DNA from 3 places in the Gracilibacillus salinarum genome. Region 2 is predicted to be linked to each of the others. Evidence: riboswitches for the same ligand, from Rfam matches in the RefSeq annotation. Region 2 holds a riboswitch; each other region holds the start of a gene.

Evidence for each region. Region 2 has a riboswitch for cyclic di-GMP ahead of MUN87_RS09135 (response regulator transcription factor). Riboswitches for the same ligand answer to the same signal wherever they lie in the genome.
Region 1: another riboswitch for cyclic di-GMP. It lies ahead of MUN87_RS05695 (diguanylate cyclase domain-containing protein); the one in region 2 lies ahead of MUN87_RS09135 (response regulator transcription factor).
Region 3: another riboswitch for cyclic di-GMP. It lies ahead of MUN87_RS04555 (anti-repressor SinI family protein); the one in region 2 lies ahead of MUN87_RS09135 (response regulator transcription factor).

Annotation. Positions count from the first base shown of each region.
Region 1 is NZ_CP095071.1:1,153,587-1,164,654, forward strand. It holds gene MUN87_RS05685 (DUF4025 domain-containing protein) at 1-19, opposite strand, end outside; gene MUN87_RS05690 (ABC transporter substrate-binding protein) at 68-1,351, opposite strand; gene MUN87_RS05695 (diguanylate cyclase domain-containing protein) at 1,348-3,189, opposite strand; cyclic di-GMP riboswitch class I at 3,351-3,437, opposite strand; gene MUN87_RS05700 (rhodanese-like domain-containing protein) at 4,523-4,819, opposite strand; gene MUN87_RS05705 (DsrE/DsrF/DrsH-like family protein) at 4,862-5,341, opposite strand; gene MUN87_RS05710 (metal-sensitive transcriptional regulator) at 5,448-5,708, opposite strand; gene MUN87_RS05715 (MFS transporter) at 6,073-7,356, opposite strand; gene rhaM (L-rhamnose mutarotase) at 7,385-7,699, opposite strand; gene MUN87_RS05725 (EAL domain-containing protein) at 8,169-10,949, opposite strand.
Region 2 is NZ_CP095071.1:1,946,328-1,957,395, reverse strand. It holds gene MUN87_RS09160 (SpaA isopeptide-forming pilin-related protein) at 1-1,989, shown strand, start outside; gene tnpB (IS66 family insertion sequence element accessory protein TnpB) at 2,187-2,387, shown strand; partial or broken gene MUN87_RS09150 (IS4 family transposase) at 2,713-3,071, opposite strand; gene MUN87_RS22515 (type 2 periplasmic-binding domain-containing protein) at 3,059-3,352, shown strand; gene MUN87_RS09145 (hypothetical protein) at 3,563-3,700, opposite strand; gene MUN87_RS09140 (catalase) at 4,045-5,451, shown strand; cyclic di-GMP riboswitch class I at 5,947-6,046, shown strand; gene MUN87_RS09135 (response regulator transcription factor) at 6,163-6,792, shown strand; gene MUN87_RS09130 (YveK family protein) at 7,096-7,860, shown strand; gene MUN87_RS09125 (CpsD/CapB family tyrosine-protein kinase) at 7,835-8,527, shown strand; gene MUN87_RS09120 (tyrosine-protein phosphatase) at 8,736-9,497, shown strand; gene MUN87_RS09115 (tyrosine-protein phosphatase) at 9,666-10,433, shown strand; gene galU (UTP--glucose-1-phosphate uridylyltransferase GalU) at 10,517-11,068, shown strand, end outside.
Region 3 is NZ_CP095071.1:899,627-910,694, reverse strand. It holds gene MUN87_RS04595 (cytochrome C assembly family protein) at 1-482, shown strand, start outside; gene hemC (hydroxymethylbilane synthase) at 507-1,439, shown strand; gene MUN87_RS04585 (uroporphyrinogen-III synthase) at 1,436-2,200, shown strand; gene hemB (porphobilinogen synthase) at 2,200-3,180, shown strand; gene hemL (glutamate-1-semialdehyde 2,1-aminomutase) at 3,194-4,480, shown strand; gene MUN87_RS04570 (LysM peptidoglycan-binding domain-containing protein) at 5,464-6,426, shown strand; gene MUN87_RS04565 (phosphotransferase) at 6,495-7,511, shown strand; gene MUN87_RS04560 (YszA family small membrane protein) at 7,508-7,696, opposite strand; cyclic di-GMP riboswitch class I at 8,394-8,480, shown strand; gene MUN87_RS04555 (anti-repressor SinI family protein) at 8,514-8,648, shown strand; gene MUN87_RS04550 (NAD(P)/FAD-dependent oxidoreductase) at 9,716-10,930, shown strand.

The DNA.
Region 1 (11,068 bases), 790 kb from region 2:
TTTTATTGTGAACCATCATTATCACCTCTCACTTAGCATCTGCAAAGTAAAATCGATATATACGAAGCTATTCTGTATTTGTCAAATAGTTATGTAATGCACGCTGATCATATTTAATCGCATTTAAAATTTGCTGGTTAACCTGATCAATTGTTTCATATGTTATAGCTTTGCCGTCATTAAAATTTTTTAACGCCGCATTCCAGTAAAAGAAAATTTGCTGGTCCAGTGAATGTGGTTTACCCGGTAATTCTTTATGTAACACCATCCAATATAATTGTTCTAAGTCTTGATTAAGAAGATACGAATCATGCTCTACATTCTTATACATATGAAGCATATCGTCTGACATCTTTTGAATAAATGCCCATGCCAGCTCTTTTTGTTTACTTGTTTCTGAAATAGCGATCGACATGCTGGCATTATTATCAATTCCTGCCACGTCAAATGGCAAACTGGTCATCCCCCATTTACCTGCCTGATCAGGAACCCATTCTTTTAAGTTTTCAAGTGTATAACTCGCCGCCTGAAACATCACTAATTGATTTGCTTTGAGTGCTGTTTGACCATTAGAATCCCATATATTTAAATAAGGACTTAACTCAAAACCAGCTGCACTACTTGCTGCTACAAACGCGGTAGAGAAAGGCGGTTCCGCTGCTAAATAATGATATTGGTCATCCAAAAAATAATTCGTTCTTAAGAGCATCTCGATCAGCTTATGCTCAGATTCCAAAATGTAACGTCCATCCTGGGCTAATTCCTGTGCCATTTCCATCCAATTACTGCGTTCCTTTAGGAAGATTGCTAATTGATAAGGATCAGTTGGATATCCATACTCACGTAATATATCCGCTCGATAAAACGTTACATATGGAAAGAACAATAACGGCATTGCGAACATCGTTTGTTTTTTTTCATCCTGATAGCGTTTTAATAAGCTAGAAGGTCTCTCAGCAAAAAAATCTTCATCATAGTAAGGTTCATTAAGCAAGTTCTCAAAGCCAGTAATATCAGAGAACTCACCTAGGAAATTGTCTGGGATGACGAATACATCCGGTGATTCACCCGCAATTAAACTTCTTCTGTACTTGTCCAGCAATTCGTCCTTATCAAACACTTTAATTGTCACTTCTACCCCTTGATGGCTCTCGAGAAAACCAGGTAATGACTCGCTGAATATATTGGTATTAGTCCACACTTCCAGTCGCTGTTGTTCTCCCTGAACTTCTTCTTGTATTAGAAGTTCTGGCGCTAATGGAGACGATTGAAAAGAAGTGAAATCCGCATTACTACACCCGCACAGTAGCAATAACAAGATAAATATTATCTTTTTGCCAACTTTTTTCAATTGTCCGCCTCCTTAGCTGTTTTCAATGTATTATGATGAAGTTTTTTCTCTTCATACATTAACGTATCGGCATGGTGTAATAATTGATCAATCGTATTTCCGTGATCTGGGTAAAAGCTGAGTCCGATACTCGCAGAGAGAAGTATTTCCTTTCTATTAACCAGTAGTGGCTGCTGAATAATTGTCAGTAACTCATCACAGAGTTGATTAACTTCTTCATTTCTCGATAATTCCACAATACCTACGAATTCATCACCCGCCAAACGATAAAAAATAACGGGCATTGTCTGTTGAAATTCTATTAATCTCTTTGCAAATACTTGCAAAAGCAAATCACCACCACTATGACCGAGTGTATCATTCACTTGTTTAAATTTATCTAAATCTATAAAAATAATAGCAAATCGCTCCTCACGCACCTCACGATCTAAGCACTCAGTTAAATCTGTATGAAAAGAGTGGCGATTGGGTAAATCAGTAAGTGTGTCAAAATGTGCTAATTGATAGAGCTTTGCTTCCGATTCCATTAGCTGATCAGTCCGGGCAGTTAATAGATCATTTTTCTTTCTTACTTCAATAAACATCGACTGAAGACGATTTGCTACTTTTTCAATATTCAGCCCTAGTTTTGAAAATTCAAAAATGGATGTATCTCGCCAGTAAAAATTATCCTGGCGCTGCATTTTCTCAGGAAGATCACTTGTCATCTGAGTAAGACGCGTTAAGGAATTGGATAAAATTCTATTGACAAGCATGCCAAAAAACAAAGCCACGAACAAAACGAACAGTGCAAACAATAAATAATCAATTAAGTCACGTGTTAATTCCAATACTTTACCGTTAGTCGGAATAACAAGAAACGTACTTTTATTTAAGAACTTCATTTCCCCTATATAATAACCTTGCGACCAGTCAAAAATGGATGGAGTTCGGACAGGCAGCCAAATGAACCCATCATTATGTATTTCTTTAACAAAACCCGTTGTAAAATATTCAATATTTGTATCGACTGTCAGTTGATTTGCATCAACCCATAATTGATTATTCTGATCCAGTATAAAAATCCGCTTATTAGATTGACCTATAAACTGATCAAATACTTCCTTAATCCTTGCTTTTTCGGTTACCGCATCCAATTGATAACTTTGAATCTCACCGGAATCCATCTCATCAATCTTATATTGAATTTGCTCCGATAACTGTTGGTGTTCTTCCTGATATAGTTGATATAAGTCACTCTCCATCTGTTTTGTATTGACTAAGATGATGATCAGTAATGGAAGAACTGCAGAGAAGATTAACAGATGCGATATAACCTGACCAAAGTATAAGCGGTGCTGATGTCCAAAATACCTTTTTAATTTTGGTATTAATGGTAGGTAATCGCAAATTATATCCGCTACAAGTGCTGCAAATAATATTTCAGTCACCGATTGAACAACCAGGAAATCTGTCAGCACACGGGAATGAGGTAATAAATCAGAAAAAAATAAAACGATTAGAGAATACACTAAGAATATCAATAAAGAATAGGCGAAACTCCAGGTAAATAAATCTTTTCTTTTTGTTACATATAAAGAACCAATTAACAATACTTCTATGATACTGTAGAAAACAAAGCCGTTATCCATGCCTGTAAAATAAGTAATTCCGCTCATTACGCTAACTAACAAAAGAGCAAATCTCACGCCAAACAGGCGAATAGAAGCTAAGTAAAGGATAGGAGCGAAGCTTAACGTAACACCGAAGATCAGGGGTATGGAAATATATTGCGCCATGACGGTCAACGCTACTATGAAAATAAATAAACTAACAAGCTTGTAATTTATTTTGCGCATAATTCTTAGCTCCTTGTCTGGTATTACCATTTAAACAGATTCTCTTAACAATTACTTTTCACGTAATTTATCGAGCTTCACGACTATTTCATACTGAAGGATCTAACGAAACTCATATAAAAAACCCATACAAAAATGTATAGGTTCCCCTGTGATACTTATCAGGTAACCCAGCCATCATCGTGAAAATTCACCTTAGATCTGTGGTTTTGCGTCTCTATTTTTCAATAGATTTGCCATTTTCTAATTATATAGTACTATTTTATCACATAATTTGCCAATTATTTAGTTTCTATTAAAACTATATTCCTATCTATTTTAATATATCTGGTAGCAAATAATCAATATAATTTGGTATATATATGAATTTCTTTTTCCTAAGAACAAAGGCGAAAGCGCCCGTTTAGAGACGTAGCGAGTGGAGCGAATCAACTGAGATAAAGGAATCACGGTGAGCTTGCGAATCGATGATGACTTATCGTAGGGCGATTTCGCGAAGTCGCCTAGTCTCTGGGCGCTGGAGCCGGACGTGGCCGTTTCTGTCAGCGAACATCATATAGCCCAAAATTTATACTTTCTTGACTTATAAGAAAAACCGAGCATAACCCGCCCGGTCCTAATTGACATAAATGATATATAATATGGATTATGTCAACTAACCATCGCTAGCCAAACATCCATATTGAGATATTTAATGTGCTGGGATACCGCTTCGGCCAACCACTCCGCGTCCTGCGGGGCACGGCTGAAGCTAACTTTGTGAAGAAGAGCACTTCACAAAGTGGATCTTCAGCACCTGCACAATCCCGCGGGAGTCTCCGTGGTTGGCCTACGCTAGAATAGGGGCTGTACAACTTTTGTATGGGGTAGCATATTGATCAATGTATCCATAACAGGAATAGAATGAATAACATAATGCCTAAAACTACTGCTTTTAGCTGTTTCAAATGTTGTAGAACTTCCCATAAGCGTAGGAAATAGGCGGAGACTCCCGTGGAATCAGCGCGAGCTGAAGATCCACTTAGTTTGTGCCTGTGTCTGCAAGTACCGCTTCGAAGTAAGCTTCCTCGGCACAAGGCAGCAAAGGAGTAGTTCAAAGTAGTAGCCTAGCTGAAGCCGTGCCCACAGGACGCGGAGCCTATTTCCGGAGCTTTGCTAAGCAGATAAACGATATCAAAATGACCATTCTGCAATACAGCTTTTGTTTACATAATCCATATTATAGGAACTCCACATCATGTTCAATATGATTACTGACTTGACCAGACTTATATACTTTCTTGATAGATAAAAAAAGAAATCAGTTCGTGTTTTGAACTGATTTCTCCTAAGCTTATTCAACTTCGTCTTCCCAGGCTAACATGCCGCCTGTCATGTTTGTTGCTTTAATGCCATTCGCTTCTAAATATTCTGTGGCACGTCCACTTCTTGCACCTGAACGGCAGATCATATAATAATGTTGATTCTGATCAAATTCATCCAAGCGATCAGGTATTTCTCCTAAGCGGATTTGTTTGGCTCCCGGAATCATCCCTTGTGCTACTTCTTCATCCTCCCGTACATCTACGATATGAAGTTTTTCTCCTTCTTTTAATTTTTCAGCTAGTTGATTTGGTTGAATTTCGTTCATGTTGATACCTCCCATAAATTATCTATACTTAGTATAGCAATTTTAAATAAATAATGTAATATTTCCATCTTCTGATCCACCAATATATGCTGCAACACCTGCATATTCAATGTCTTCTAGTAATTCTTCTTTTTGTAATCCAAGAAGATCCATGGTCATGGTGCATGCAATCAATTTTACCCCTTGTGCCTGTGCCATGTCTACCAATTCGTGGACTGGTAAAGCGTTATGCTTCTTCATTACATGTTTAATCATGTGTGGACCCATGCCTAGATAATTCATTTTTGACAGTCCCATTTTGTCTGCCCCTTTGGGCATCATCCAGCCAAGTAATTTTTCGAGTAAACCTTTTTTTACATGAAGGTGTTCGTCTTTCCTTAACGCATTCAACCCCCAAAAAGTGTGAAAAATCACCACCTCATGGTCATAAGCAGCAGCCCCATTTGCAATGATATAGGCTGCCATAGCCTTATCATAATCTCCACTGAATAACACAATTGTAGTTTTCTTTTTTTCAGTCATTCTAACCTCTCCTTACCTATACCTGTATGGGTATTTATAAATGTAAAAAGAAACTGTCTTATTCCGTAAGCGTAATATAAACGTATAAGACAGTTACCTTTTTTATTTAACGACTTTTCACCAGTAAATTTACTGCTTCTTTTATTAGTTCCTCCGAGCTTTGACCAGATTCCTGTTCCTCTCGAATACATTTTTCAAGGTTCGTGCTAACGATTAACGCAGCCGTCCTATCTAATGCACTGCGACAAGCAGACATCTGTGTAACGACTTCTCTGCAATCCTTGCCTTCATCCATCATCTTAATCAATCCACGGATTTGTCCTTCAATCCGTTTCATTCGGTTGATCACTTTCGCATCGTATTCCATGATGAAGACGCCCCTTTCTATATCAGTTATACCTTTATCATACTAAATGAGACGCTATGAAGAAAATAATACAACACTCATATTATACCCCTCTCGGTATTTTGTCAATTAACTTTTAATCATCTGGCAAGATTTTTGACAAAAAAAACTGCGTTGGCTAACACCTTTACGGGCGATGCAATTGATTATGTAAACTAGGGCTTTATTGCAAAATGGTCACAACGCAAGTTAACATAATTCATATTATAGGAACTCAGCTTCATTGTTCAATATGGTTACTGCTGTGACTGCTTTTTTATTACTTTCTTGATTGAATACAAAAAGACGCTTGCTACAGGCGCAAGCGTCTTCCAAAGTAGAGTTTTTATACCCCGTACCGTTCTTCTTCAATTTGTTCTAACGTTTTTCCTCTTGTTTTTGGCGCTAAGGCTATACCGATAATCAGGTGAATGATCAGGAATATAATCATTACAACACCTGCTACTGTAAAGCTAAGTGCGTCCATTAAAATAGGTAAAATAAACGACCAAATAGCTATACCAGTACGTACTAAGAAATACATGAAGCCTTGAGCACTGGCACGGTATCTTGTAACAAATAACTCGCTTGTCCATAGGGCATAGAATGCTTGGGCACCGATACCTGCTGCAGAGCCCCACAGAACTACGAATAATACTAATGATACCCAGTTCATCGGCATGAACGTTAATATAATCCAAGCTACTACACCGATAACTGCACCTAAACCGAAAAGGAAGCGCTGACTTACTTTATCTGCTAATTTCATAAAACCAAAATAGGTTGTCAGTACGGTAAACATCCATAAAAATGCTTGTAACAAGTTAGCTTGTCCATTAGATAAACCGCCTACATTTTCATAAATATATGGCATGAAATAACCCATTGCACCAGCTGTTAAATTCCAAAATAAATATATACCGATTAACAGAAATAACGCTTGTCTATTAACTGCTAAAGAAAATAACTCTTTCAGAGAACTCTTTTTTAGTTTTGTTTTTTGCTGCTCTTTCTGTTTTTTCAAATTGTCTTCTGTCCAGATACGTGATTCTGGTAAACCTCGTCTTAAAATCCATGTTACAAATGCAACTACAAGCAAATGAAAGAATATGATACGAGAGCCTAATAATCCTAATGGCTCGAGTAATACTGCAAGAGCAAACGTAATCATTGGACCGATAGACCAAGCTAATTGTGAAGCTCCCACTCGTGCTGCACGCTGTTTAGAAGGTGCTTCTTCGGCAATGTATGTCCAAGATACAGGTACTGCTACCCCAACTGCGATACCTGTAATAATTGTACCGATCAACAACATTGGGAAGTTAAACGATAACATAATTAATAGAATACCAAACATATAAACTAGTAGATCGTAATTAAAGACGATTTTCCGGCCATATTTATCAGTAATATATCCACCTAAAAGAGCACCAACAGCCGCTCCTAAAGCGTTTGCACTTAATGCACTTAACAAACCTACCCCAACGCTGTCAATGCCAAGGTATGTTTGCCATAATGTTAAACTGCTTGCTGCAGCAATAATTGCCCCAGCTTCAATATAATTCGCCATAGCGATCGCTATCGTTGCTAACCATCCTGTTGTTTCTTTTCTTTTTATAGCTTTCCCCATTTGTTATACCTCCGTTAGATGATATGAATTAGTCCATATGAAAAACTTCTTGTAAATTAGTCGTTACCGGACTATTATCTGTATTCGTTTCCATAACTGGTTCCATAAATGCCCACCATTTCTTATTGATTTCAGTGGTGGCCATTTTGCTCCATAACGCTTCATCTTCGATTTCTACATAACCAAACAATGTACTGGTTTCTTTATCAAGAAAAATCGAATAATTTTTTGCCCCGTGTCGGTGTAAGGCTTCTACCATCTCTGGCCATATTTCGTTATGACGCTTTTCATATTCGTCATGCATATCCGGATACACCTTCATTAAAAAGCCTTTACGCATCATTATTCTTCTCCCCCTTATTTGTAACGCTTTCATATTCCTTACTAAAAAAGAATAAACCTTTTTACCCAATAAGTCAAACACAAATAAACACAAATAAAATAATATAAAGATGTAATTTTTGGATTTATATCTGAAATTAAGGGAAAATGGGTAAACCAACCATTATCCTATTAAACTACCTACAGGATTTATCAAGTATATGATGACCATACATCTTAGCTTAGAACGTTCCCGTGGGAAATTAATCAGAAAGAGGTTCGAAATTATCTTTTATTGTCTTAAAAAAGAAATCTTTTAATTCGGATCGGTCTATTTAGTCAACTAAAAGCCGAACATAACATCATATTCCAGCTTAGAGAATTCACGTTATGTTCGGCTATTCTATTGATCATTAAACATTCAAACTGAAACCCTGTCACGTATCACAAATTATTTATAATGCAGACTTAATTGTTATGTCACGGTTTTCTTATAAACTAAAAGCTGACAATTTCTCTTGATTAATATAATGAATAGTTGATAGCAGTTCTTCTTGTTTTACCGGTCTTGAAAACCAGTAGCCTTGGAATATCTGGCACCCGAGCTCTTCTAATAATTTTATTTGTTCGAAATTTTCCACACCTTCTGCTATCACCTTCAATTCCAGCGCCTTACTCATTTCCATTATGGCTTGCAGTATCGCTATATTTTTATGATCCTGAAAAAGATCCATCACAAAGGATCGGTCAATTTTCAATACATCAATCGGGAACTTCTTCAAATAAGCTAAGGAGGAGTATCCAACCCCAAAGTCATCAACCTCTATTCCAATCCCTAACGCATGGAGTTGATGCAGAACGTGTAACGATAGTTCAAGATCTTCCAACAGTAAGCTTTCGGTAATTTCAAAGCTGATTTGGTGTGCAGGGCACCCTTTTGTTAGCAATATTTTTTTTACTTTTTCAACAAAATCAGCTTCTTTCATTTGTTTGTAAGAAATATTGATAGATACATGGAAGTGGTAGCCCTGTTTGTTCCATTTCACTATATCTTCCACAATTTTCTCCATTACATAATCGCTCATTGGCACGATCCATCCGGTTTCTTCAGCAACACCGATAAACTCCCCCGGTGACACAACACCTAATTGTTGATTATTCCAACGTAACAACGCTTCTAATCCTGTAATTTCTCCTTTTTTCAAATCAATTTGAGGCTGATAACATAACTCCAATTCTTGTTGATCCATTGCCTGGTATAAATATCGTTTGATATGTAACTCACGGTTTTTGCGATTGGCTTGATCATTAAAATAAAAGTAAAATTGATTTTCACCTAAACTTTTTGCAATCTGCAACGCTTCCTGTCCTTGTAAAAGCATCATATCTGCCGTTTGTTTTTCATAACATACCACGCCTATCGAGACGCTCGCTAAAAATTCTTGCTCTTCATACCTCCATGGAAGTCTCAGTATCTCAAAAAACTTCAACATAACCCGTTCCAATTGCTTCTTAGTAAGTCTAGTAATCAGACAGAACTCATCTTCTCCACTTCGCGCAAGTACGATCGGTTGAAAGTGGTCCTTTAATCGGTTGGACATTTCCATCATCACATAATCCCAAGCATTGATCCCATACATACTCTTTATTTCTTTCATTTGATCAAAATCAAGAAGCAATAGGTTAAAGCGGTATTTTGCTTGTACGAGATAGTCGATTTCTTTTCTTAATTTATATTTATTTGGTAATTGTGTAACCGGATCAAAGTATAGAATTTTATCTAAAGATTCCTGATATTGCTTTCTGGACGTCACATCCCTCGCCAAAAACAATAAACTAGTCTCATTGTTTTGGCCTACCACACGCTTTCCTTTCACATCCAGCCATTTTAATTGACCATGATGGTCTGTTACTTCTATTTCAGTTGTATCCTCTTCCTTAACATATAATAAATAGTGGATAAGATACTGAATGGTCTGTTTTGCATTATCACTAAACATTTTCTCTATATTAAAACGGGAAATACTATTGCCAATCAATTGTTTGATCGATGGCGAAACATACTGCAAATCTTTTTTCTCGTTTATTAAACAAATTATATCTGTCGTATTTTCAGCAATTAATCGGAAACGGTAATTATTCTCTTTAATCGTTTCCTGGAAATTCAAATTCTCCATTACTTGTCCAATAATATAAGCATAAGTTTCCAATGCTCTAATTTCCTGTTCTGAAGGAGTATGAAGGCTCTTCCGATAAAGTGTAAATACACCGATAACATCATCAGTACTCGTATTGATTGGCGTCGACCAAATAGTCTGAATTCCGTATTTTCGTGATAAATCTACATATTTTGCATTTTCTAGAGCAGGAAGATTATCAATAATAATTGTTTTATTAAAGAATGCCGCTTCGCCGCTAATTCCTTCTTTTTTTCTTATCGGAAAGTCAGCTAATTCATCTAAAAATTGCTGTGGCAAAGAATACGTTGCAAATGTACGCAATTGCATCGTCTGAACATCCTTCTGAAAAATTAAACTTTGATAGCCGGTCTGTTCATCTACGATCTTACATACTTCTCGAAAGGCTGTAAGTTTATCTGGATGCTCCAACAGTTTTTTTACAATCATAAATTGGTTCTCCACTAGAATAGATTGATTCTTTTTATCGGTAATGTCATTTTGGATAGCAATTAAAAATCTCTTCTCTTGATTCATTACTGGTTTAATTTTTAATTCATTCCAGAATTCTTCACCATTTTTTCGATAATTTTTAATTTCTGTCTGAACTGGCTGAAACTGATGCAATGCTTGTTCAATGCTTTTAATATCTTCTTCCTTTGTACGCTGACCATGAAGAATTCGGCAATTCTGTCCTATCACTTCATCTGCTGTATAGCCGGTAAGCCCCTCGAAACCTTTATTAACATAGACAATAGGATAATCTTCTTTGTCAGGATCAATTAATATAATGCCACTGGAAATTTGGTCAAATAGATGTAACAGTCGTCGGTTCTCTTCCAGTGATTCAGTAGCAAGTGACTCTGTAACGATTCGCGAGTGTAATTCCTGTTGATATTTTTTTGTTTGTATGTGTATTAAATAATAAAGTAAACAAGATGTTATGGTGAGGAAAATCAAATGCATGAATGTATGTTGATCTATCAAGAATACTGAAGCTAGCCGTTGTAAAGTTATGTTAGATAAGTCAGAAAAAAGGATCCATAAAACACCGGATAAAACATAGACACTTGTAATACGAAGTGCGCTTTTCACTATCGCCACCCCTATTGTTACTGACATCATTTTAGTTGGTATAATCATACCATATCTATTATTAGGACACTATACCTAAAATCAAAAAATATCAACGGAATAAACAGTACTTTTAAACC
Region 2 (11,068 bases):
ACGCTAGAAGAAGGTTTTACGACAGATGAGCAAGGAAAGCTAACGATAGCTGATCTTGATCCTGGTAGCTATCAATTAGTCGAAACAGAGACCATTGCAGGCTATGACTTGGATGCGACGCCAATTGAGTTTGATATTGGTTTAGGACAAACGGAACCAACCGAAGTTTCCTTTGAAAATCCATTAACACCGGGAGCTGTTACCTTAACGAAGGTAGGAGAAGAAGGAGAGGGGTTAGAAGGCGCTGAATTTACGTTACGCAATGAGGCAGGGGACGAGCTTCAAACAGGTTTAATAACGAATGAGACTGGTCAACTGCTTATTGAAGATTTGAAACCCGGTCATTACGAACTGGTAGAGACGAAGGCACCATTTGGTCATGAATTAGATGAAACACCTATACCTTTTGAAATCGTGTTTGATCAACAGGAAACGTTACAACTAACGATGGAAAATGAACAATCAACCGGAGCTGTGGAATTAACGAAGACAGGGGAAGACGGGAACGATTTAGAAGGCGTAGAATTTGAGCTGCAAGATGCGGAAGGGAATACCTTGCAAACAGGATTGGAAACTAATGCGGGTGGTAAGTTATTGATTAGTGATTTAAAACCTGGTAGTTATCAATTTGTGGAAACAGAAGGTTTACCTGGGTATGACCTAATTGCGGATCCTATTGAATTTATTATTACACTTGGTCAGACAGAAGTTACAAAAGTTAATGCGGTGAATCCACTATCTACTGGATCAGTTGAACTAACCAAGTTAGGAAAAGCAGATAATGGCTTATCTGGAGCGATATTTGAATTGTTAAATGAGCAAGGGGAAACACTGCAAATGGGTCTTGCTACTGATCAAAATGGAAAGTTAATCATTGAAGATTTGAAACCAGGTTCTTATCAACTAGTAGAAACGGAAGCGCCTTTCGGTTATGAGTTAGATAGCACTCCAATACCATTTGAAATTGATTTTAACCAAGCAGAAACATTGAATCTAGCAATGAAGAACAGTATGACTAGCGGCTCAGTTGAATTAACAAAAGTAGATGAAGAAACTGGTGGAACATTAGCAGGTGCGACCTTTGAACTTCAACAAGAAGGAAAGGTTTTACAAGAGAATTTGAAAACAGATGAAAATGGGAAACTTTTAGTGGAGGACTTAACGCCAGGTACTTATCAATTTGTCGAAACGCGAGCTCCTGATGGCTATCAGCTAGATTCAGCACCTCTCACCTTTACGATTGATTTAGGTCAAAGTGAAACGTTATTAATCTCTACCGATAATACCATTGTAAAAGGTGATTTTGCATTAACCAAGGTAGATTTTGATAATCCATCGTTACCTTTAGCAGGTGTGAAGTTTGAAGTGCAAGATGCAGAAGGAAACATATTAAGAGAGGATCTTGTAACAGGAGAAGATGGCAAGCTTTTAATTGAAGATTTACGTCCTGGAAAATATCTGCTAAAAGAAACGGAGCCGTTAGAAGGTTATCACTCCCATCGACCGATATCCTTCACAATTGATAAAGGACAATTAGCACCTAAAAAAATAGCATTAACTAATAAGCAAATTCGTTCAGGCGTAGAATTAGTAAAGTTAGACAGTAAGAATAAGGAAAAGACCCTACATGGGGCAGAATTCAGTTTAAAAAATAAGGATGGCGAACTTATTGCGCAAGATCTTACCACCGATGAAAATGGTATGATTATTGTTGATTATTTAAAGCCTGGAGAGTATTACTTTACAGAAACAAAAGCTCCTAAAGGTTATACGCTTGATCCATCACCTATTCGATTTACAATAGAATTAGGACAATCTGAACGAACGAAAGTCGAAGTGCTGAATCAATTGGAAGTAAATGGTGAAGAAAAGACTCAATCTAGTCTTCCTACAACAGCAACAAATATTTTTAATTATACGTTATGGGGAGCTCTTTTTGTGATTGGTGGTACCGTTACTTTCATGTTCTATCGTCGTAGAAGACAATAAGTATATAATGTATATAGTATAAACATATAAAAGCATCACTTCTGTTGATTGAAAGACGGAAGTGATGCTTTTTTAATGGAAATTTATAGAATTGAAATAAGCTAGATATAAAGTAAGCGCCCAATAACGAAGTATCTATATGAACCGATCATTCTCCTATCCACTTATCCTAAGACAAAAGCATAGGAGGTTTTGATTTGATTGTAAATGTAGAGGATGCGAAAAGATGTTATATCGTATGTGGTAAAACGGATATGCGCTATGGCATTGATTCATTAGCTTATACCGTCCAACCACAGTTTGACTTAGATCCCATTCCAGGATGCTTTTTTTCTTTTGTGGGAACAAAAAAGACCGCTTTAATGCACTATATTGGAATGGGGGTGGTTACTGTATAAGCGGTTTGAGAGCGACCAATTAAAATGGTCTCGAACCATAAGAGAAGTGAGAACATTAATGGTCCAACAAGTGGATTGACTACTGCGTGGCTTCACTATAGATCCACCGATAAAAGATGCGTATCCCACACATTCGCTAATCTATCTCAAGTCTTGGTTTAGCTCAGTGTTGGGTATTTTCCTATATACTTGAGTATTGGTCGCTTACGATATAAAAAATCTAGAGTTAAGAAGAATTTGTAAATCTAGTCACATTGAAAAAATATATTGTATTCTATGGGTAGAGAATGTCGGTAAGAGAAAATTAGCGCCTATAATAATTGACTCAACTTTCGCAGACTGAAATAGGAAGGTAATCATTGATATAGTTGGATAAGCCTGTAATCCATTGTTGGACTTGACTTTTGATTAATTTTTGTACTTTCTTGTTGCTCTGTTTTTCAAGGCATCTTCAAGAAGCTCGATCAAGTGCTGAAGTGCCACACCCCAATCGAGACCATGAACTTCATCACATAATTCATAAAACATGCGGCCAAGTGTTCTCTCGTCTGTACTACATCGGTTTTCCCACGAGAGAATAATATATCGTGCGAATACGATGGTTGTATGACTAATGAAGCCGTCATACGAACGACTTTGGAACTCGTTTTGGAGTTTCAAAAGAGATTTTGTTGTTTGGAAAAACGAATTTCAAAGCACCAGGTGATTATGAGGGCAAAACAATCTGGCTCTTCAATGTCGGTACTAAAGCAGGCTATAAATTCAATCAGTCTTTCTTAGATGGTGCGATTGGAGCTATTGATGTAGGGGGAATTCGGAATGAAGAAATCGAAATGGTACTTTATATAGGCTGGAATAATGGAAGACTTGATAGATTTACTAATGCGTATCGTAACGACGATGGCAAGGTTGTTATCATTTATTTTATGATGGCACGACAAAAACAGATTATCAGTAATAACTAGAATAAGTAGTTCCGTTTAGTCGGAAATATCATAAAAAACAAACACATATGTTTTTCTTTCAGTATTCAAGTAGCTGCAATTGATGCCCGTTCAACAGAAAGTTAAAAAAATGCAGTAACTATTTCGTGGTGTCGTCAGCGAGTTTTTGTATTATAATGTAAAGCTTCTCCCTGACGATACCACACTACACCATTATACATATGATGCCTTTTACTCCTGATTTTGTTCTTCAGAAGGTTCTTCGGTTGGATCCGGTTCTTGCTCATCATTACCATTCCCGCACCCGACTAATAAGGAAGTGGAAAGAATGGCAGTAAACAGACCATATGCTAATTTCTTATATTTCATGATATTCACCTCATTTCAATCATTTATCTGCTTATTATTTCAGTTTTCTTCTTCATTATTCATCGAATCAATTAAGGTATCGCCCTAATTAATCTGTTCGATTTCAACGTTTCCAGTTCTGTAAAGGCTTCATAACAGCATCCAGTTGCCAAAGCTCTAGTCCTATGTCAATATAGACGATGCCCAATTGATTCCTCTGTCTATAAGATATTGGGAAAATTAATAGTCCTTGGATTAACGCTTTCAAATTCCTTCTATCATGCTTCATAATGAACTCTTTATGTTATATGCACCAACTTCTTATCATACACTCTATAGACTATAAAAAGATTGGTGGAGAATTTATGAATAAGAAGAATACAAATTCCCAACATAACCATACGTCAGAGAATCATTCCCCTTCATTCGCAAGGCCCTATAAATGGAATATAGACTTGCCAGCTAAACTTCACTCTCAAACAGTAGGAAAACGAGGGCCCATTTTAAAACAAGATAGCGTTGAACATGAAACACTACAGACATTTATCCATGAAAAGATTACAGAACGGCCTGTGCATGTGAAGGGATGGGGCGCTTTCGGCTACTTTGAAACCATTTATTCGATGTCCGATTACACGTCGCTTTCTTTTCTGCAAGAGCCAGGAACACAGGTGCCGGTATTTGTGCGATTCTCATTAGCGGTTAGTACAAAAGGAACACCAGATACATCCAGAAATGTGCGGGGTTTTTCCACTAAATTTTATACGGAAGAAGGTATTTTTGATCTTGTGTTTAATCATATTCCAGTCTTTTCAGTGCGGGACACGATTCGTTTCCCTGAAGCGATTAAGGCATTTCTTCCATCATCGAAAAACAACTTAATCGATCCGACCCGTTACTGGAACTTCGTCGCAAGAGCACCGGAGTCATTGCTATTCACATTACTTGTGTACTCCAATCTAGGCACAGTAAAAAGTCTGCGTCATATACCAGGCTATAGTGTTAATACATATGTCTGGAAAAACACAGAAGGTAAGCGATACTATGTGAAATATGTTTGGTCACCAATGGCAGGTCAACAGTATATCCGTAATGAGGAAGCTGTGAGATTAGCGGGCGAAAACCCGGATATTGCGGGGCAGGATTTATATGACTCGATTGAAAAAGGTGAACCAGTCGAATATGGATTGTATGTTCAGGTGATGGACCCTGAACAGTCATTGAACTTACCCTATGATCCATTAGATGATACGAAAATTTGGGATCAGCAACAGTTTCCATTCCTTCCTGTCGGTCGTATGGTGTTAAACAAAAATCCAGATAACTACATGGAGCAAGTAGAAAAGGCGGCCTTCTCCCCAACGAATTTATTGGATGGTGCAGAACTATCCGATGATAAGATGCTGCAAGGTCGAGCAAATATATATTGGGATTCTCAACGTTACCGTATAGGACCGGATTTCCGTAATGTTCCTGTGAACAAGGAGGCAAATTGGTGGCCGGGTGATTTAGTTACTAGCGGTAATGGGCGATTGGTGGAAGGAACATTGCAACGATCTGACATTGAAAAACACGATGATTTTACACAAGCAGGACTCTTTTATGAATCATTGTCCGAGCAAGACCAAGCAGATTTAATTGATAATATGGCAGCGGGATTGTCTGCTGTTTCGTCAGATGTATTCGATGTGGTGAATCAATATATGGAGCAAGCATCTGATGATTTAGCGAGAAAACTGAACCAAGCGGTCACAGAGAAAAAAGAGCAATAGACCATAGCCATTTTTTCTCGATTTGAGCACGAAAATGTAAGGCTACCATGGATCGCCACGGTCCATGTGTAGCCAGCTGAATAATTTTATCCAATTCGCCAAAATATAACAATAATACAGGGGTTTCGCTATTGAAATGTCACTATATCATTCGATATAATAAAATACATTGAATTCAAGATAAATAATCTAACAAAAAGGGTGATCGAGCATGGTGTTACAATCGCTTCTAATTATATTTTTATTATCTGCCTCCTTCTATCTTTCCTATATAACCTGCCGAAAAAAGTAAACATCTCAAGCTCTCTTATTCTATCAATGTCAAAATTCCGCTATTTTCGACAGATTTAAACAGAAAATGTTAGGTATTAAAACTCATAAAAATGGTTTTTTTCTTCAATTATTTAAGTCTTTTGATTTATCTTTGCTATAATACCTTGATGGTTATTGCAATTAATATAGGAAAACGGTATGATAGACATAGATAATTGAAGTATTTGATAAAGGCAAACTATTTGAAAGAGTAGGACGCAAAGCCTAGGGTCTAAGGGTATTTATCTTCATATCTTATACCTATGATCGCCTGGTTACCTAAATAACACTAATCGGATACGTGTGTGTATGACAAAGTTTCTTTTGTCATTTTAGGCTATTTCTGTTCTTTTCAGGAATAGCCATTTTTTTTGGGAATAAAAATGAGGAGGTAAAAACATGCGAATTGCAATTGTGAAAGAAGCTTCTATTTATCGCGAGGGTTTGGTAGGGGTGCTTTCTACGGAATTCAAGGATTATGATGTAATCGCAGTGGAACCGAAACAACAAGAGAAATTACGAGACTATATCATTGATTTGTTAATCATTGATATTGATACTAAGACTGACACCATGTCGCTTGTAGAGAAATATATGGAGAACAACAAGAAAATTATTATCTGGACGGAGAATCAACACCATGAGAATCTAACCGAACTGTTCAAAATGAACTTACACGGTTACTTCTTTAACGGAATGGAAAAGGAAGAATTAATTGGAGCCATTGAAAAAATCGTTGCGGGTAACCATTATATCCACCAGGATCTTGCACCAGTTCTGCTAGGCGATTACCGCCAGATTTATAATCGTAAAGAGTCAAGACCCGTTGGTGTGTTTACCAACCGCGAGTGGGAAGTGATGGAGCTCTTGACAAAAGGTTATAGTAATCAACGTATTAGTCAAAAGCTTTATATCACAGACAAAACGGTAAAGAATCATATTAGCTCCATCTTGCGTAAATTAGAAGTACCAGACCGGACGAATGCAGTCATTACAGCCTTTCGGAATGAATGGTTTTACGTTTCTTAAAAAAAGAAAGCCTGTGTCAGGAGGGACACAGGCTTTCTTTTTTTGCAAGGCAGGATGATATAACCTCTTAGTTATGAGTAAGCTCGTTGTAGTGAAAAGTTAGAATAAAAGAAACTACAGTACACGCTGAAAGACGAGCTGAATGTCGAATTTTTTAAGATATTCAAGAATAATTGTATGAATTTTACATAATAAAAGGTATATTGCTATGTCATATCAAAATGTATTGTGTTATAATTTCGAATATAATGTGCTAAGTATGCTATTTGACAGAAATACATTTCATTCGGAGGTTACTAAACTATGGAGGAAACGATATCACTGAAAGAGATTTTTGAAGTATTGAAGAAACGCCTTTTGCTGATTCTATTGTTAATGATTGGAGCGGCAGGTGCAGCAGCAATTATTAGTTATTTTGTCTTAACGCCAACCTATCAATCTAGTACGCAATTTATTGTTAACCAGGATACAAGTGAAGCACAAAGTGTCGATATAAATCAAATTAGATCTAACTTGGAAATAATTAATACATATAATGATATCATCACGAGTAATCGAATTTTGGATCAAGTTATAGAAGAATTGAATTTGGCGATTTCACCTGGCGCATTAAGTGAGAAAATATCGGTAGCGAATTCGGAGAGTTCTCAGGTAGTGAAGCTATCCGCAACCGATTCCGATCCTGAACTGGCAGCAGAGATTGCCAATACTACTGTCGCGATCTTTCAGGAAGACTTACCTGAATTAATGAATGTCAACAATGTGAGTGTCTTATCAGAAGCGGTTGTCCCAGCCAATCCAACGCCTGTTAATCCGAAGCCAATGCTGAATACAGCTATCGCACTTGTTATCGGTGCTATGATCGGGGTAGGCTTAGCGTTCTTATTTGAATACCTCGATAATACGGTGAAAACAGAGCAAGATGTGGAAAAAACTTTGGAATTACCTGTACTTGGTGTCATTTCTCATATTGACGAGAAAGATATGATGACGATGGGGAAGTCCGTATCCATCAGTCAGAAGCGTGAGAGGGGGAACTTCAATGGCCAGAAGAAAAAAACAGTCTAAAGTATCGAACATTCGTCACTTAATTACGAAAATGAACCCACGCTCTCCGATATCTGAGCAATACAAAACGATTCGGACTAATTTACAGTTCTCTTCCGTTGACGGTGATCTACAAACAATGCTGGTTACTTCATCAGGACCATCGGAAGGTAAGTCATCTACCACAGCGAATTTAGCGATTGTGTTTGCTCAGCAAGGAAAGAAAGTGCTTCTAATTGATGCGGATATGCGGAAGCCAACCTTGCATTACACGTTTAGAATGGATAACAGAAGAGGATTGAGCAGTGTATTGGTGGGAGAGTCAACCTTATTAGAATCGATTTCTAATTGTGATGTCGCCGGACTGGATCTATTGAGCTGTGGCCCGATTCCGCCTAACCCATCAGAATTACTAGGTTCGAAAGCAATGGAGAAGATGATCGTGGCTGCTAAAGAAGAATATGATGTGATTTTATTTGATACCCCGCCTGTTCTTGCCGTTACAGATGCCCAAATTCTTGCCAACATATGTGATGGTGCGGTGATGGTCGTACGGAGTAACCAGACGGAGAATGATGCAGCAATTAAGGCAAAAGAGTTGCTGGAAGTCGGTAATGCGAAATTGTTAGGAGTGGTCCTCAACGACCGTGAACAGAAAAAAGGTCATTATTATTATTACGGAAATTAATAGCAGAATGAAAGCCATTTGACTAGTCATCCTAGAGTTAAATGGCTTTTTTTAGTATTCAAAATCACCTTTATGAATGAACGAATTGTAAAAAAATATACATATCTCGAAATTCATCTTTTCAATTTATAACGAATATGATATTCTTTATATAGAACAGGACGAAAGTCTCATATAATATAAGGGGTAATGAGAAAGGATGGTATTAATGTTGGATATTAATCCGTATATTCTTCCAATCAATCAAGATAGCGTAAAGGATAAGCTGTCTGCTCTTCAAATGGCAAAGGAAGCAGAGAAGGCTGGCGTGAAATATATTATTGCTGCACCGAGATATATACAAGGAAAACAGGAAATTAATAAAGAATCCATCATAAGCTACATCAATACGTTAAATCAACAACTAAGTCAGGAACGAATAAACGTAGAGATTCTCCCTGGCCAAACCATTCGCATTTACGGTAATCTGGAAGAAGATTTAGAGAAAGGCAAACTGATCACCTATGGGAATGATCCAGCATATATTTTCATAGAGTTCATGTTTGATCATATACCACAATATACGAAACAGCTCTGTTATGAACTTCAATTAAAAGGGTATAAACCAGTGCTTGTCCACCCTGAGAAAAATCTGGACATTCAAGAGGATATTAATATGCTGTACAGCCTGGTGAAGAATGGTGCGCTGGTTCAAGTGAGCGCCAGAAGTATTGTCGGTAAGAAAGGCAAAAAAATACAAAAAACAGCGCAACAATTAGTAAAACATAATCTTGCTCATTTTATCAGCTCGGATACCGCAGATCCGAAACAATTCTATTTACAATCTGCCTGGAATACATTAAAGAAGACGGTATCGTTAGAACAGCTTTACCTGCTTCAAGAGAATATGACTCTATTAATGGAAGGTAAAATAGTACAAGGTGAGGAGCCTGTACGCATTAAGAAAAAGAAAATTTTTGGCATTATTTAGCATAAAAATGGAGGAATTAGCAAACATTTTACATAAATTAATGATGTTCGACAAAACTCGTCTAATTTCTCCTATTTTAATTTCTTTCCAATACTGCTATACTTATCCTAATATGACAGTGTGGCATAAGAAATATGAATTTAGATAAGGAAGGATGCGATGAATCGAATGATCGACATTCATTGTCATATCTTGCCTGGAATTGATGATGGTGCGAAACATACCGAAGAAAGTGTGCAAATGGCGAAAAGTGCCGTATCGCAAGGAATTACCACGATAATTGCGACGCCTCATCACTTAAATGGCAGCTATGATAACTACAAAGATGATATTATTACAGCAGTAGATCAATTGAACAATAGATTACAAGACGAAGCAGTACCTCTAACAATTCTACCCGGCCAGGAAACACGGATAAATGGAGAAATGTTAACCGATTTAGAAGCAGGACATCTGTTACCACTTAATGAATCAAGTGGCTATTTATTCGTGGAACTACCATCCAACCATGTTCCGCGTTATACAACGCAATTGATGTTTGATCTGCAACTGCAAGGAATCAAGCCAATCATTGTCCATCCCGAACGCAATAAAGAAATAATGGAAAACCCTAATATTTTATACGATTTAGTGAGTAATGGCACGTTAACGCAGCTTACCGCTGCAAGCATCGCTGGAAAATTCGGTAAGAAAATTAAGAAATTAAGCCTGCAATTAGTCGAGGCAAATCTCACACATTTCATCGCAACAGATGCTCATAATGTCACAACCAGAGGATTTGTGATGCAGGAAGCGCATAGTGTGATTAAGGATGAATTCGGTACAGAGACGCTTTTTTGGCTAATGGAAAATTCGCAATATTTAGTCAATGGAGAAAACGTTATTGGTGATGTTCCCGAAAGAATTAAAAAAAGAAAAATTTTAGGAATTTTCTAGTTGTTAAGTCCTAACCTTTTCGATATAATGTTTATCGTGTATTTCAAATATATGTTTGAAAAGACAATGGAGGATGATGATCCGTGGAAAAAGTAAGAAAAGCAATTATTCCTGCAGCGGGATTAGGAACAAGATTCTTACCGGCAACGAAGGCAATGCCAAAGGAAATGTTGCCAATCGTAGATAAACCAACGATCCAATACATAATTGAAGAAGCGATTGCATCAGGAATAGAAGATATTATTATCGTGACGGGAAAAGGAAAACGGGCCATTGAGGATCATTTTGATAATAACTTTGAATTAGAAGATAACTTATTGAAAAAAGGTAAGTTAGAACTGCTGGAAAAAGCAAAACAACCTGCCAGTGTGGATATTCACTATATTCGACAAAAAGAACCGCTGGGACTTGGACATGCCGTATGGTGTGCACGCAAATTTATTGGAAATGAGCCATTTGCGGTATTACTTGGTGACGATATTGTCCAATCAGATAAACCTTGCCTGGAACAATTGATCGATGAATATGAACGCACGGGCGGTTCGATTATTGGGGTCCAGCAAGTACCCGAGAACGAGACACACAGATATGGCATAGTAGATCCTGATCAACAGGATGGTAACAGCTATTCGGTA
Region 3 (11,068 bases), 1.0 Mb from region 2:
CGGTGAGACTGACTGATTCCAATCAAATTCCGATGGTATTAAATGAAATGTTATTTGCACATATTGTGCTAGCCTTGTTATCTTATGGGTTATTTACAATTTCGTTTATTTTAGCATGTTTATATTTTATGCAATATCAGTTATTAAAACGAAAAATAGGGTATAAATGGTTAAGAAGATTCCAAGACTTAGAAGGACTGGAAAAGCGTGCTTTTCACCTGATTGTACTTGCAGAACCAATGTTAATCCTGTCGATCATTTTAGGTGTCGTATGGGCTTATATGACGGGGACAGAGTTTTACTGGGGCGATAGCAAGACAATAGGTTCCATACTTGTTTTTGCCATATATGCAGGCTACTTGTATATTCGGATCAAACAAGGTTATCGTGGGAAGAAGATTTTAACATGGAACGTTATCGCTTTTCTGATATTATTAATTAATTTCTTTTTATTCAACAGTTTATCGAATTTTCATATGTAAATTAGGATTAAGGGGGCGTCATGAATGCGCAAAATAGTCGTAGGTTCAAGAAGAAGTAATTTAGCTTTAACGCAATCGGAATGGGTGATTGAACAGTTACAGAAACATGTAGGTGATCAATATCAGTTCGAAATCAAAAAGATCGTAACTAAAGGGGATCAAATTCTCAATGTGACATTATCGAAAGTTGGGGGAAAAGGTCTTTTTGTTAAAGAAATTGAAAATGCGATGTATGACAAAGAAATTGATTTTGCAGTTCATAGTATGAAGGACATGCCTGCGGTTATGCCAGAAGGGTTAATCATTGGCTCTATTCCGGTACGTGAAGATCACCGGGATGCTTTTATTTCCAATAATCATGTTGCATTAGCGGACTTACCTGCAGGTGCAGTAATTGGGACAAGCAGCTTGAGAAGGGGATCACAAATTCTGGCAGCTCGTCCTGATTTGCAAATTCATTGGATCAGGGGAAATATTGAAACGCGCATGCGCAAATTAAAAGAAGAAAATTTCGACGCGATTATTTTAGCTGCAGCTGGGCTAAAACGAATGAACTGGAGCGAGGATATCGTAACGGAATATTTGGAACCTGAAATTTGTGTACCTGCTGTCGGTCAAGGAGCATTAGCAATTGAATGCCGTGAAGATGATGAGGAATTATTACAATTGCTCACTAAAATCAATGACGATTACACAACAAAAACCGTCAAAGCAGAGCGGACTTTCTTGCATTTACTAAATGGTGGTTGTTCTGTTCCAATCGGAGGCTATGCCTATTTAGATGGTGATAGTATTGTACTTACTGCACTGGTTGCCAGCAGTGATGGTAAGACAGTCCTGAAAGAAACCGTGACTGGTACGGACCCTGAACAGGTTGGAAAAGAGGCAGCTGAGAAACTCCAGGCACGTGGTGCACAAGAATTAGTCGATGAAGCGATTGAGGCGAACCAGGAATGAACAAGCCTTTATCAGGCAAAAGAATAATGGTGACGAGGGAAGCGAAACAAGCGCTTCCTTTAGTCTATTTATTGGAATCTTACGGTGCTCACTGTGAGAGAGTTCCTCTGCTTTATTTTGAGAAATGCTTATTGGAAGATGTCCAAAAAAGCTTACAGGAGATCAGTCAATATGATTGGCTTTTTTTCACTAGTGCGAATACCGTACATTTTTTTGACCAATTTGTTAAAAAGCTGGGACTGAAAATAGATCAAAAAATTGCTGCAGTCGGGGAGAAAACCGCTCAACTTCTTGAAGAGTATGGATATCGTGTGGATTTTGTTCCCTCTATTTTCGCTGGGAGTACAATGGTTCGCGAATTTCGTGAGATTGTTTCGTCCTGTCATATTGCTTTATTATGTGGAAGTAACGCCAGAAGAGAAATCCCCGAACAATTACAACAACAAGGTCTTTCTTTTGAAAAAATAGTGATTTATCGTACAATGAAAAATAAAGAAGTAATACCATTGCTTCAGGAAAAAGCGACCGAAATGAATGCTGTTTTTTTTACAAGTCCTTCAACGGTAAATACGTTTCACCAATTCTTAGCTGCTTCGCTTTTGGAACAGGTGAAGAAGAATGTGACAGCCGTTGCCATTGGTTCGACGACAAGCGAGGCACTTGAAAAGCATGGATTTCAGCAAATTATCTATCCTGAGACATTTACGATTGAGAATATGGTAGCTACTTATCTTGATTACATAAGAGAAGGTGATAAATAATGTCTACAACACGATTTGACCGCCATCGTCGTTTACGGTCTTCCAGCGTTATGCGTCGATTCGTTCGTGAAACAGAATTACAAGTAAATGATTTAGTTTACCCATTATTTGTCGTTGAAGGGGAAAAAATAAAAAACGAAGTCTCTTCAATGCCAGGAGTTTTCCAAGTATCTCTAGATTATTTGGACAATGAGATTGATGAATTACTGGAATTAGGGATCCCATCCGTTCTTTTATTCGGGATACCGAAAGAGAAAGATGAAGTTGGATCAGGGGCATATGATCCTGATGGAATCGTTCAACTAGCCATTCGTCAAATTAAAGAAAGAACAGATCAGCTGCTGATTATCGCTGATACATGCCTTTGCGAATATACCTCGCATGGCCATTGTGGACTCATTGAACATGGAGATGTGGATAATGATAAATCATTACCATTACATGTGAAAACGGCAGTAACGCAAGCTGAAGCTGGCGCAGATATCATTGCACCCTCGAACATGATGGATGGCTTTGTAGCAGAAATTCGCGAAGGGCTAGATGAAGCAGGGTATACCAATGTTCCGATTATGTCGTATGCAGTTAAATATGCCTCAGCATTTTACGGGCCATTTCGTGATGCAGCTGATAGTACACCACAGTTTGGCGATAGAAAAACATATCAGATGGATCCGGCTAATCGCTTGGAAGCAATCAGAGAAGCGACTTCTGATAGAGCAGAGGGTGCTGATTTCTTAATTGTAAAGCCAGCTCTTTCTTATATGGATATTATTCGGGACGTAAAAAATGAATTTCCTGTTCCGGTGGTAGCCTACAACGTAAGCGGGGAATATTCAATGGTTAAAGCAGCAAGTCTTAATGGCTGGGTTGATGAACGAGCGATTGTGTTAGAGAAGCTGACTGCCATGAAGCGTGCTGGAGCAGATATTATTATTACGTATTTTGCGAAAGATGTAGCAAGATGGCTGCAAGAAAACTAAGGAGGCGATCATGATGCGAGAAAATCAAAAATCTGTTGATGCATATAAAGAGTCGGTAGAATTAATGCCTGGTGGTGTCAATTCTCCAGTTAGAGCGTTTAAATCTGTGGGAATGAACCCGATTTATATGGATCACGGTAAAGGATCCAAAATTTATGATATTGATGGCAATGAATACATTGATTATGTGTTAAGCTGGGGACCGTTAATTTTAGGTCATGCTGATGATCGAGTAGTCACAAAACTAAAAGAGGTGGCTGAAAAAGGGACTAGCTTTGGGGCACCGACTTTATTAGAGAATGAATTAGCGCAATTAGTGATTGATCGTGTTCCTTCTATCGAAATGGTGCGAATGGTTAATTCTGGTACGGAAGCAACCATGAGTGCATTGCGTCTGGCACGTGGTTATACAGGAAAAAATAAAATCCTTAAATTTGAAGGAAACTATCATGGTCATGGTGATTCTTTATTAATTAAAGCAGGATCTGGTGTTGCAACTTTAGGGTTGCCGGACAGCCCTGGTGTGCCTGAGAGTGTTGCGCAGCACACGATAACAGTGCCATATAATGATATCGAAAGCGTTCGGTATGCCTTTGAACAGTTTGGTGATGATATTGCGGCGGTGATTGTTGAGCCAGTGTCTGGTAATATGGGAGTTGTTCCGCCAAATGAAGACTTTTTGCAAATATTACGTGACATTACGAACCAGTATCAATCCTTGTTGATCTTTGATGAAGTAATGACAGGATTCCGAGTTGGCTACCATTGTGCACAAGGTCATTTCGAGGTCACACCTGATTTAACATGCTTAGGGAAAGTTATTGGTGGTGGCCTTCCTGTAGGTGCTTATGGCGGTAAACGAGAAATTATGGAACGTATTGCTCCAGTTGGTGATATTTATCAAGCCGGAACGTTATCTGGTAATCCGCTGGCGATGACAGCAGGTCTTGAAACATTAAAAGCAATGGATCGTTCCTCTTATGATGATATCAATACGAAAGTAGACCGTTTAATAGAAGGATATAGACTGGCTGCAGAGAAATATAATATTCCTCTGCAAATTAACCGGGCAGGATCTATGGTAGGTATCTTCTTTGCAAATGAGCCTGTGATTAATTACGAGACAGCTTCTAAATCAAATACAGAAGCATTTGCTACGTATTACCGGACAATGGCAGAAGAAGGCATATTCCTTCCTCCTTCTCAATTCGAAGGCTTGTTCCTGTCTATATCTCATACAGATCAAGATATTGAAAAAACAATCGCAGCAGTCGATAAAGCATTCCAAAAATTATCATAACCCGAAAAGCTTACAAGCCACATTGGTTTGTAAGCTTTTTTTATCAGGCAAGAAAGCAAAAAAGTACAGTTGCAGCAGTAACCATATTGAATAAGAAGCTGAGTTCCTATAATATGGATTATGTCAACTAACGGCTTAGTGGTAATTTTGAAATATTATGTATGGTATGATACCGCTCCGGCCAACCACTTCCTGCGGGGCACGGCTGAAGCTAACTTTGTGAAGAAAAGCACTTCACAAAGTGGATCTCCAGCGCCTGCCTGTCCCGCGGGAGTCTACGTGGTTGGCCTACGCTTGGATGGGGGCTCTACAACTTTTGGAATTGCTAGCATATTGTGTGCACTATAAATATCAGCTTTTGAATAACATAATGCTTAGAACCACTGCTTTTTGCTGTTCCATGCGTTGTAGCACTTCCCTTAAGCGTAGGAAATAGGCGGAGACTCCCGTGGAATCAGCGCGAGCTGAAGATCCATTTCATTTGTGCCTGTGTCTGCAAGCTTTGCTTCGAAGTAAGCTTCCTCGGGACAAGGCAGCAAAGGAGCATTTACAGGTAGTAGCCTAGCTGAAGCCGTGCCCACAGGACGCGGAGCCTATTTCCGGAGCTTTGCTTAGCAGATAAATTATATCAACATCAACACAGCTCCACTTGACATAATCCATATTATAGGTAGTTGATATAATTTCAATTACGACTTGGCGGGTTATGTCTTTTTTCTAATAAGCAAAGAAAGTATATATAAGTACAGTCATAGAAGTAATCATGCTGAATAGGAAGGGGTGTTCTTATAATATGGATTAGGAAGTTTGACATTGTGGGATGTATTTGGCAAAGCCTTTAACCTGCTGATAAGAAAATCCCTGTTCGTTCTGAGGTGTTATACAACTTCTCTCTGTCAAGCTTGCATATTTTTCTTCCTCACATCATATAGTTTAATGAAATGCTAGTACGCCTTAGCTAAGCAAAAGGAAGGGGAAGTGCTTTGCAAGAAGCCTTTACATTTAATATTCATGAAGTAGTTGCATTTGAGAACGAACAGCAGATTAAGGAAATGTTAGGAATAGGTCTGGAACCTGTTATATCAATGGAGGAGTTAGGTAATACACTTTCGATTAGAGGTGTGATGGAACTAAAAGGAGAATATATCAAAAGCGATACACCAGATCTTAGAGTGGAAGAACCGTTGAACGGCAATTATGTCGAACGAGTAGAATCATTATCAGATGAAATGAATGAGTTTTTTCATAAATTTCTCATTGATGTGTCTGTGCCGCTCGATCGCATCGCATCATTAGATGATGTCTTAATAGAAGTCGATCATTTTGACTACAATTTGGATGCTGTTAATAAGATGACGATTGAAGCAACATTAGCTATTCATGGTTTACAGGAACCACAACCAGATCGAGCAAAAGAAGAAGAAGAAAGTGAATATACAGAGGAAACGGAATTGCCGGCTTTTGAAGAAAACCGATTCGATGAGCAGACTGAAGATAACGAAGAGACGTTTCATTTAGAAATGGATGAAGAAGACCTCGACACAACGAATGAAGAGTACGAAGAGGAGAAAGTAGTGCCTATCACGAGCGTTCGAGCCATGCAGGAGAATGAAGCGCAAGACACAGAAGAACGTCAGAATCAAGAAGAGGATATATCAGCTGAAGAAGAGCTTGCAGAAGCAGAAAAAGAAGAGGATAAACTACATGTGAAAGCGAGAAATGAGTCTCAAGATGAGACATCCTATTTGTTGAATGTATTTGCAGATGAAGAAGCATCGAGTTACACACGGTTGAAATTATATATCGTCCAGCCAGATGATCAGATGCATACGATTGCCGAGCGATATCAACTCTCATCAAAACACATTATGAGAGTGAATCGATTAGAAGATGAAGATGTTTCTGCCGGACAATTGATTTATATTCCGATTCCTTCTGAAGAATAATTTGTTAGTCCCTTGGTAGCCTGTCAAGGGATTTTTTATTTGATGAATCAGAAATGGGGGATTCGCCGATGAGGTGGTCACAACTATTACAATCATATCAATTGCAGCCAGAGTCTATTGAACAAATCACAGATCGTTTATACAAGATAGAAGCAGATCATCAACAATATGCATTAAAGCATGCGAGACTATTGCCAGAAGACGTAGGAAGATGGCAGGCAATTCAACAATATATTCAGGGAAAAAAGATTTTTGGCTTTGTGCCTGTATATTCTACTGTTCACCAGCGGTCATTTGTCGAAGACAACGGGGAGATCTATTATCTAATGCCATGGGTTAACCGTGAAATATCCGAACAGCCGGCAGATGAATATGCAACAGCTATTCATACAATTGGCAAGCTGCATGCCGCAACGATGGATTATCATAAGATAGAAGCAGTTAAACAAAATCGGAGCACATTAGAAAGCCAATTTGAGCAGGAGCTATCATACTGTCGTGAGCAAATGCTGCAATATGTTCGTTTATTTGAAGCAAAACGATTCATGTCACCAGCAGAATTACAAATATGCATGTATTATCGTGACGTGGAGCAGCTTTTTAATAAAATGGAGGAGTGGCAGGAAATATATTTAGATAGAATGGAAGAAACAGATCAGATGAAATATACGTTATGCCATGGAAACGTAAAACCATCCCATTATATGACAACTGGAATGAATACGTACTTATTAAATTGGGAGTATGCATTGATGACTTCGCCAACTTATGATTTAGTTTCTTATTATCAGTATTTGTTCAGGTTTCATGATTGCGACATGGATAAAATCTCAGAATCATTCTCAGTATATTGTCGCTATATCGATTTATCAGACTATGAGAAATCGCTTCTTGTATTACAGCTGCTGTCTCCGCATAACTGGTTTCGATCTATGTCAGAGATAATGCAGCCAAGAAGGGGCACAAGTAATGTAAGAAAGTCTGTTGAAATCGAAGTAGAGTTCCGTAAGTTGTTTCATGGCTTCCAAATGCAAGAATATATATATCAGACATTGAAAACGGATCCGATAGATGATTTAGGTTAAATCCATTCTAATTGAAAGGCTAGCAAGATACCAATCAATATTCCTAATAATAATACGTCAAAAGTAGTTGGGAAAAATATGGTGCGAATCCCTTGAAATACGACAATTGGTAATATACAACGTTCACAGATTAAAATCCATTCTCTTGCCCAGGGTGGTAGACGATAACGATAATAACGTGCCAAGATATCACCTCATTTTCACTATATTTTCGTTATATTCTAGCTTATGCATTCAAAGTGGAATCGTACCCCTTAATTATGAATCGTTTAACGAAATAAACGAAAAGGACTACATCTGTCAAGACTGTAAGTTGATAAGGTGGGCTTTCGTCTACTAAGTTAAAATACGTAGTTCAAAATTATTAAAAAAATAATTTTTTTGCAGGAAAATCAATTTTTTTAGCGAATATATACTATTAGAATGATATTAATCAATGATGTCTCGCTTTTGGATGCGTATAAACGATTGTCTTGAACATTAGAAAAGGTAACAGATAAATTGCTCTTATTCTAACTGATTATTTGTCTGTATGTACTATACGCTGACAATACTAGACAAGCATCTTGTTTCAAAATCAATTTTTCTGGGTGTTACCAAGAATCATCTTTGTTAGAATGCGTTGCCGAATAATAGCTATGACAAGAATTCTGCACTCATTCATTGGTATTAAAGTGTATAAACAGGTTTTATATGATTGATTTTGCTAATACAAGATAAAGTTACTACTAGTAAAAAAGCGGTATTTTTCTATATTAGCTGAATATAATATACTAATTATAATAGCTGTTTATATTACTTTTTGTTTTTCTGCACTATTCGTTTTTGTAGGTATGCTGTGGTATTGCAATTCGTTCAAGGTGTTTTCGTGTAGCATGCATGATCAGAAAAAGGCAAACCTATTGCAAGATAGGGACGCAAAGTTCCAGGTCCGTTCATTTATCCAATACGGACGGCTGAGCTGCCTGAAATACAGATTTGTATTTTAGGAGGAGAAAGGTTATGGAATCGAAAGTAAACGTGGATTATGAATGGATCTATCTAATGCTCAAAGCGAAAGAGATTGGATGTTCAAAAGAAGAAGTAAAAGAATTTCTGACAAAGAAAATGGCAGAGAAATGTGTGGAACAGCATTAGACCTTAAAAACCCCATTTAAAATATGGGGTTTTTATTTTGCTGTAGGGGAAGATAAAAATAGTAGCAATCCTAACATGAACTGCCAAGACCATGAGGTAGCCCAGAAACCAGGCAACTTCCTGCATCGTCCTACAATAAAGAAGATGAAGCTGGGTTCCTATAATATGGATTATGTAAACTAACAGCTTAGTATTAATTTTGAAATGATTCATGTGCTAGGATACCGCTTCAGCCAACCACTCCGCGTCCTGCGGGGCACGGCTGAAGCTAGGCTACTACACGAATCACTTCTCTGCTGCCTTGCACCGAGGAAGCCTACTTCGAAGCATTACTAGAAGACGCAGGTGCAGACGTTGTGGATCTTCAGCACCTGCACAATCCCGCGGGAGTCTCCGTGATTGGCCTCAGCTGATGTATAGCTCCACAATTTATGCGACAGCTAGGATATGAAGCACTATCTGCAAGATTTACACCATAATTGATGAAATACATTGCTAAGCACCACTGCTAATAGCTGTTCCAATCGTTGTAGTACTTCCCATAAGCGTAGGAAATAGGCGGAGACTCCTCATGCCTCAGCGCGAGCTGAAGATCCACTTCATTTGTGCCTGTGTCTGCCATTATTGCTTTGAAGTATGCTTTCTCGGCACAAGGCAGCAAAGAAGCTGTTCAAGTAGTAGCCTAGCTGAAGCCGTGCCCACAGGACGCGGAGTCTATTTCCGGAGCTTTGCTAAGCACATATTCATATCAAAATTACCACAATATCAGATAGTCCTAATTTACATAATCCATATTATAGGTAGTTGTATATTATTGTATGAATTAGGACTGGAAGGGTTGTTGCTGGTAATTTTCGCCCGGGAAATAATGATTTAATTATGAAGGCTTTTGCCTGTACTTGCAGAGAAACTTAGTTTTTCTTTATGGTGAATAGGGTATTGCTTATTAGACGATCTTATGTGTCATTTGCTATACTGAATATGATATCTATGGAGTACATATCTAGTCAAAAGTGAGATAAACTATCATAGTTTAGCAATGATATCGACTGGAAAGGAATGATTAGATGACAGTGAAGAAACCAAAAATCGTAGTACTAGGTGCAGGTTACGCCGGTATGATGACAACGAAACGACTTACGCAACAATTCGCTCCTGAAGAAGTGGATATTACATTAGTTAACAAGCATAATTATCATTATCAGACAACATGGCTGCACGAAGTAGCTGCAGGCACAATTGATGTAAACCGCTCCAGAATTATGATCTCTGATGTCATTAATACTAGACATGTTAACTTTGTGCATGACACCGTTAAGAAAATTAACAAGGAAAACAAAACGGTTGAATTGGATAATGGCACACTAAGCTATGATTTTCTTGTGATTGGTTTAGGCTTTGAGAAAGCTACCTTTGGCATTCCAGGCATGGACGAGCATGCATTTTCTATTCAGAGTGTGGATAAGAGTCGAATGATACGTGACCATATTGAATACCAATTCTCACGTTACCGAAATGAACAAGATCCTGATCCGAGTATGCTTACCATTGTTGTAGGTGGTGCCGGTTTTACCGGGATTGAATTTCTAGGTGAACTTGCTGAACGAATTCCGGCTTTATGTAAAAAATACGATATTCCACGCCAAGACGTGAAGATTATTGACATTGAAGCGATGTCTACTATTTTACCAGGTTTTGATGAGGATTTATTAAGCTATGCGAAAGAATCATTAGAATCACGTGGAATTGAATTTAAGCTCGGTACAATGATTAAAGAAGTGAAAGCAGACCGTGTTATTGTCGGAGAAGACAGACAAGAAATTAAAACGGACACGTTTGTTTGGACTGGTGGTGTACAAGCCAATCGAATTATTGGAGAATCCGGTTTCGAATTGACAAAGGGTAAAGTGAACGTAGATGCAACGTTACGAACACCAGAGCAAGATGATGTATTTATACTAGGTGATTGTGCTTGGGTAATGAATGAGGAAACAGGCAAACCATATCCACCAACCGCGCAAATTGCTATTCAGGAAGCTGATGTATGTGCGCATAATATCAAAACGCTTATTTATGGCGGTACACTTCGCACGTTCCAATTTGACAATAAGGGAACGGTTGCTTCTCTTGGTGGAAGTGATGCAATGGGTACTGTTTTTGAAGGAACTAAATTATATGGTATGCAAGCCAAAGTGATGAAGAATGTAATCGATGATCGCTATTTATTTATGTTAGGTGGACCAAAGCTAGTGTTACGAAAAGGAAAATTCCGTCCATTTTAATTGGAAGCATGATCTGATCTAGGAGGTAAAAAAATGAAAAACACTTTACTTTACACATTAGCTACAGCAGCAGCGACAGTTGCCTATGTTTTAATCTCACGAAAAATGGAAGATAAGCGAGACTTTCGCTAAGTAAAA